2 regions of the Paraburkholderia caballeronis genome follow, and region 2 is predicted to be linked to the other one. Evidence: riboswitches for the same ligand, from Rfam matches in the RefSeq annotation. Region 2 holds a riboswitch; the other holds the start of a gene.
What was found. A riboswitch is a leader RNA that binds a small molecule or an ion and turns the genes downstream of it on or off. The one in region 2 is predicted to bind glycine.
Positions count from the first base shown of each region.

Region 1: another riboswitch for glycine. It lies ahead of gcvT (glycine cleavage system aminomethyltransferase GcvT); the one in region 2 lies ahead of BLV92_RS19155 (D-amino acid dehydrogenase).

Region 1 covers NZ_FNSR01000001.1:309,329-312,643, forward strand. Annotated here, with positions in the region: gene gcvP (aminomethyl-transferring glycine dehydrogenase) at 1-12, opposite strand, end outside; gene gcvH (glycine cleavage system protein GcvH) at 80-460, opposite strand; gene gcvT (glycine cleavage system aminomethyltransferase GcvT) at 521-1,639, opposite strand; glycine riboswitch at 1,730-1,878, opposite strand; glycine riboswitch at 1,938-2,023, opposite strand; gene BLV92_RS31315 (hypothetical protein) at 2,425-2,667, shown strand; gene BLV92_RS01345 (hypothetical protein) at 2,648-2,878, opposite strand; gene BLV92_RS01350 (hypothetical protein) at 2,890-3,315, opposite strand, start outside.
Region 2 covers NZ_FNSR01000002.1:596,633-599,947, forward strand. Annotated here, with positions in the region: gene BLV92_RS19150 (LysR substrate-binding domain-containing protein) at 1-850, shown strand, start outside; gene BLV92_RS19155 (D-amino acid dehydrogenase) at 881-2,104, opposite strand; glycine riboswitch at 2,275-2,365, opposite strand; gene BLV92_RS19160 (LysR family transcriptional regulator) at 2,443-3,315, opposite strand, start outside.

The sequences.
Region 1 (3,315 bases), on a different contig from region 2:
TTCGGGCTTCATGGAATTTCCTGCCGGCGCGCGCGGGCCTGTCTCGGACGACGGCCGCGCGGCGCGCCTGTGATGGGGATCAGGCGCCGATCGCCTTTTCGTAGCCGGCGGCGTCGAGCAGCTTGTCGAGCGACGCGTCCGCAGCCGGTTTGATCTTGAATAGCCACGACGTGTACGGCGCGCCGTTCACCTGGTCGGGCGTATCGACGAGCGACGCGTTCGATTCGACGATCTCGCCGCTGACCGGCGCGTAGATGTCGGACGCGGCCTTCACCGATTCGATCACCGCGACCGCGTCGCCGGCCGTCACGGTCTTGCCCGCCGCGGGCAGTTCGAGGAAGACGATGTCGCCGAGGGCTTCCTGCGCGTGGTCGGTGATGCCGACGGTCAGCGTGCCGTCGGCTTCGGTGCGGACCCATTCGTGCGATTCGGTGTATTTCAGATCTGCCGGGATGCTCATTGGATGCTCCTGTGCGTGGTTCGGTGTGGCTTCAGGGAAAGGGCGTGCGCGACGCGCGAATCAGGCGGCGAGCACCTTGCCGTTGCGCACGAACGGCAGTTTTACCACGCTTGCGGGAAGGGCCTTGTCACGGATCTGCACCTGCACGACGTCGCCCGGCTGGACGCCCTGCGGCACGCGCGCGAACGCGATCGACTCCTGCATCGTCGGCGAGAACGTGCCGCTCGTGATCTCGCCTTCGCCGTGCGGGGTCAGCACCTTCTGGTGCGCGCGCAGCACGCCGCCCGCCTTGCCGTTTTCCTTCTGCAGGATCAGGCCGACGAACGCGGCGCGGCAGCCGTTCGCTTCCAGCGCGGCGCGGCCGACGAAGTCGCGCGGCTCCTTCAGGTCGACGGTCCATGCGAGGCCGGCGTCGAGCGGCGACACCGTGTCGTCCATGTCCTGGCCGTACAGGTTCATGCCGGCTTCGAGGCGCAGCGTGTCGCGCGCGCCGAGGCCGCACGGCTTCACGCCCTGGCGTTGCAGCGCGTCCCAGAATTCGCCGACCGCGATGGCCGGCAGCACGACTTCGAAGCCGTCCTCGCCGGTGTAGCCGGTGCGCGCGATCATCAATTCGCCGAACGGCGTCGCGTCGATCTTCGCTGCGTTGAACGGCTTCAGCGTTTCGCTCGCGCTGCGAGTGGACGGCGCGACCTGCCACACGCGGTCGCGCGCGTTCGGGCCTTGCACCGCGACGATCGCGAGGTCGCGGCGCGGCGTGATCGCGAGGCCGAAGCCGCCTTCGTCGTTCAGCTTCTGGAACCACGCGATGTCTTTCTCGGCGGTGCCCGCGTTGACGACCGCGCGGAAGCTGTCTTCCGCGAAGTAATAGACGATCAGGTCGTCGATCACGCCGCCTTGCGGGTTCAGCATGCAGCTGTACAGCGCGCGGCCGGGCGTTTGCAGCTTCGCGACGTTGTTCGCGACCACGTGCGAGAAGAACGCGCGCGCGTTCGCGCCGCTGAAGTCGACGACGCACATGTGCGACACGTCGAACATGCCGGCGTCGGTGCGGACCGCGCGGTGCTCGTCGATCTGCGAGCCGTAGTTGACGGGCATGTCCCAGCCGCCGAAATCGACCATGCGCGCGTTGAGCGCCTGGTGAGCGGCGTGGAGCGGGGTTTTCCTGAGTTCGGTCATGGGGCCTCGGCATCTCCGGAACAGGTCCGGCGAAAACAAAAAGGGCCATGCAGGACGCGCCGCAGGCGGGATGCCTGTGGACGCCTCGTGCATGGCCCCTCTGTCCTCGGTACCTGAGAGATTGCGCCGCGGTTCGCTCGAACCGGACGACGCGCGCCCCTTCGGTGGGCAGCCTGCGTGCCGCGTGGTTCGTTTGGACCGCGCCGGGTACGCTACTGCCGCTCTCCAGAGTGCGGACCTTCGCGCGTTTCCGTCCGCATCCTGTGGATGCATGGGCAGATCAGCGGTCCGGCGCGCACGGTCCTTTTGCCTGAGAGTTTGTGGGTTGCCCCTTCGGCGGCGCCGGCGGGATGCGCTGTGCGCATCGGCCGGCGCGCTCTCCCGGCGCGCGTGGCGATTGTGCGCGACGCCCGGGGGCTGTGTCAATGCGAGAAAAAACGGGAGGGGTGGGGTGGGGCTGTTGCAGGGCGTGTGCTGGGGGGTATGAGGTCGGCGTGCAGAAGGACGCGGCGGGCCGTGGGCGATGGCTGGCCACCCGGCCGAATGAAGCGTGTGCTGAATGCGCGAGGCGGGAAAGAGGCCGCTTCGAGTCGTGTGTCGCGTCGGCCGGGCAGCGGAATCGCGACGGAGATGAGGCTGCACCGGAAAACCTGGTGGGTTCGCGTGTTGCTGTACCACCCCGGGGCGGCGTGGAGAATAAGAACGCAGTTCAAAAAGGCTCATCGGAGCGTTGAAGAGTGAGCCAGCAAATCAGGCAACAGGCCAGCTTGAGGAGCCCTTCGTGAATGTCGGCTCGTCGTTGCGGTGTGGCGTTCGACACCGCGCATGAGCACAATGCTGAGGATACGGTCAGCGGCGCACAGATCGTTCCGGGCGAGTGCGCAGGAAGTCGAACAGGGCATGCGATGGAGCCGGAATGGGACGGTTATGGCTTCGATCCCATGCTGCCGCTGGTGTGGCAAACGCGAACCGGTCTGACGCCGACCACAGCGGGCATTCATCTGGAAATCAGGCTCCGGGAGCGATGATGGAATCGATCAATTCCGCTCCCCCCTCGATGTCTTCGTTGCCAACGAAGCGGGATACATCCATGTGACCATCGGCAAACACATCGATCTCAATGCGCTGTCCGACAATGGTGATCAGAACCTGAACCGTTTCGGGGCGATGGCGCGAAAGGGTATAACTGATCTTCGCTTCGTCGAGTCGTGCCAGAAGGTCAAACAGTGGGTGATTCATCACCGAGGCCCCTATTTTTTAAATCGGTTGTCGTTGAGGAGTTTCAACGCTTTCCGAGCGTCTTTCATGCCGCTCTGCGCATCCCCCTGGATTTCATTTAACGTCGAATTCAGATACTGGCTGGGGAACTCACGTAGTACCGAGCCCTTGCATTCCGCCGACAGGATGTCGCAAGCATATATGCCGCCCCGGTCGTTTGCAGCCAGGTCAAACACGCCGCCGCTGATCGGATCCGGATGATACTCAAACGGATGCGCGTCCCCGAAAGACATTGATTCGCCGGGGGTGCTCGCGCCATGCGTCAAGCTATCGGCCATACCCAGTGTCCTGCCGCCGCGTAACGCGCCCATCACCTCTTCGACCGCGTGAGGCCAGTCAGTCCCACTGCTGGAACGAGTGGCGTTTTTCAAGGATGCCACAACCGGTACGTATGGCGT
Region 2 (3,315 bases):
GCCGGCGCTGACGAAGGCGATCCGCGAACTCGAACAGGACCTCGGCGTGCCGCTCGTCGTGCGCAGCGCGCGCGGCGCGCAACTCACGAGTTTCGGCCACGCGATCTACGCGCGCGCGAAGCTGATTCTCGCGGAAATGCAGCATGCCCGCGAAGACGTGCTCCAGCTGGCCGGCCTCGACGGCGGCGCGGTGTCGTGCGCGGTCACGCCGCTCGTGTCGCTGAAGTACCTTGCGCGCGCGATCCACACGTTCCGGCTGCGGATGGCGAACACGCGGCTCGCGGTGCAGGAAGGGTTCCTCAGTTCGGCGCTCGCGGGCCTGCGCGACGGCACGCTCGACTTCGCGATCGCGATCGTCGACGAAACGAAGGTCGCGGGCGAATTCCAGTTTCGCCGGCTGCTCGAAGCGGAGCTGATCGTGTCCGCGAGAAGGGGGCATCCGCTTGCGGACGCGCAGTCCATCGAAGACCTTCAGGACGCGGACTGGATGCTGAACACGACGCCCGAGAGCATCGGGCGCGTGTTGCAGGACTACTTCCTCGAACGCGGGTTCGGCGCGCCGCGCGTCGTCGTCGAATGCAGTTCGTTCAGCGCGAGCTTCGCGCTGTCGTACGGCAGCGATCTGCTGTCGTGCTGCCCGAAGAGCTTTCTCGAATCCGACTGGTTTCGCGAGCGCGTCGTCGCGGTGCCGGTGCGAGAGCCGCTGCCGCGCGTCGCGGTCGGCATCATTTCGCGGCGCGACGCGCTGAACACCGCCGCGTGCGATTACCTGATCGACTGCTTTGCGGATGCCGTCGCATCCGCGCCGCCGTTCGACTTCACGGAACCGCACGTCGCCGCCGCGCGCTAGCGGCAGCCGGCGCGCCCGGCAAAACAAGCCCTAAACCCCCGCGCCCGCGACCACCTCCGCCACACTCTCCGCCGTCGCGGCGGACAACGTCCACCCGAGATGCCCATGCCCGGTGTTATAAAACACGCCGCGCCGCCTGCCGCGTCCGACCTTCGGCAACATGCTGGGCAGCATCGGCCGCAACCCCGCCCACGGCACCACGCGCGCGGTCGACATGCCCGGGAAATGACGGCGCGTCCAGTTCACGAGCGGTTCGACGCGATCCGCGCGGATGTCGCGATTGAAGCCGTTCAGTTCGGCGGTGCCGGCCACGCGGAAGCGGTCCGCGCCGAGCCGGCTCGTAACGATCTTCGCGCTGTCGTCGAGCAGGCTCACCCATGGCGCGGCCTCGCGGCTCGCCGCGTCGTCGAGCGACACGGTGATCGAATAACCCTTCACCGGATAGACGTTCACGTGGTCGCCGACCATCGCGGCGAACGCGCGGCTGCCGACGCCCGCGCAAACGACGACGCCGTCGAACGCATCCGCATCGCGCTCGCCGCCGCATTGGGCGACGATCAGCGGCCGGCCGTCCGCGTCGGCGCCGATCGATTCCACCGACGTGTCGTAGCGGAACGTCACGCCATGCGCTTCACACGCGCGCGCGAGGCCGCGCGTGAACTTGTGGATGTCGCCGGTCGAATCGGACGGCGTATAAAAACCGCCATGAAACCGGCCTTGCAGCGCGGGCTCCAGCGCGCGGATCTCGTCGGGCGTGACCGGACTTCGGTCGAGACCGCCGTCGCGCAGCAGTTCGTTGACCTTCAGCGCCGACTCGAATTCGCCGCGCGTCGCATAAAAATGCAGGATGCCGCGCCGCTCCAGGTCGAAGTCGATCCGCTCGCGCTCGGCAATCCCGAACAGGTGCTCGCGCGCGGCGATGGCGAGCCGCACCGTCTCGATCGTGTTCGAGCGATAGTGCGGAATCTGCCGCAGGAACTCGCCGATCCACGAGTATTTGTGCCAGCCGGGCCGCGGGTTCATCAGCAGCGGCGCGTCGCGCGTGAACATCCAGCGCAGCCCCTTCAGCACGGTCGCGCGGCTGTTCCACACTTCGGCGTTGCTCGCCGATAGCTGGCCGCCGTTCGCAAACGACGTTTCCATCGCCGCATAACGGTGGCGTTCGAACACGGTGACGCGATAACCGCGCTGAACGAGCGCGTACGCAGTGGTGACGCCGGTGATCCCGGCGCCGAGAATGGCGATTCGTGGCATGACATGGTCCAGTGGTGTTGAGCATCGCCGGCCGCGCCGTGGTGACGGCCGGCGCCGATGCCCCATCTGTCCATGTACCTGAGAGTTTCGCGTTCGCGCCGCGCATGGTTTCGCGCGCGGCGTCCCGCTCCCCTTCGGTGGGCGCGCGTCGCGCGCCGCTCTCCAGATGTTCCGGCAGCACGGTCCTTTTGCCTGAGAGTTTCCGGGGCGGTTGCTCCGTCGGCGCCGTCACGTTGCGACGGTCTCTCCCCTGCTGCGTTCGTGGAACACCGCGAACCATACCGGCGCAAAAAGCGTTTGGCAATCCCCGGCGACGCGAATGCAACGGTCAGGCGTCGTCACCGCGAGGGACCCGCGCCGCGCAAACGCGGCACCGCGCCCGCGCGCCGGTACAGTCCGCCGATGTTCGCGCTGCATTCGCGGATCAAGTCGATGAACGTCGACGCGACCGACGTCGCGAGCTTCAGGTCGCGGCACACGAGCCCGACCGTCATGTCCGGCAGCGGCTCCTTGAGCGCGAGGCGGCGCAGCTTCGCGTTGTACTCGGGAATGTGGAACGGCAGTTCGGACCACAGGCTGATGAGGTCCGTGGTCGTCGCCATCTCGACGTACAGCACGGTGGACGTGCAGCGCAGCACGCTCTTCGGCGGCTCTACGCCGTGGCTGCTGAACAGCGAGCCGACGAGGCTGGACGCGTCGTCGAGCGCGTCCCAGCTCAGCCAGCCGGATTCCGCGAGCACCGCGAGCGACTTCGGCCCGCGCAACGGATGCCCGGTGCGCACCGCGAGCGTGGTCGGCACCGTGTAAAGCTCCTCCCAGTGAAAACGCGGCTCGACCGGCGGCCCGATCCGCGACACGAGGCCGAAATCGACGGTGCCGTCCGCCAGCCCTTCGTGGATCAGCGTGGGCCGCATCTCGCGCACGTTCACGGTGACCTGCGGATGCGCGAGCATGAAGCGGCGCAGCGCCTCCGCGAACGGGCCGGTCGCCGTCACCGGCGTCACGCCGACGCTGACGGTGCCGCGCGCGACCCCCAGCAGCGTCGCGATGTCCTCGTGCGCGTGGCGCAGTTCCTGGTCGATCGCGCGCGCGTGGCGAATCAGGCTCTGCCCGTAGTGCGTGAGCTGCGCGCCCTTCGCGGAGCGCACCAGCAGCGGCGCGCCGAGTTCCGCTTCGAGATCCGCGAGCGCCTTGCTGATCGCCGGCTGGGT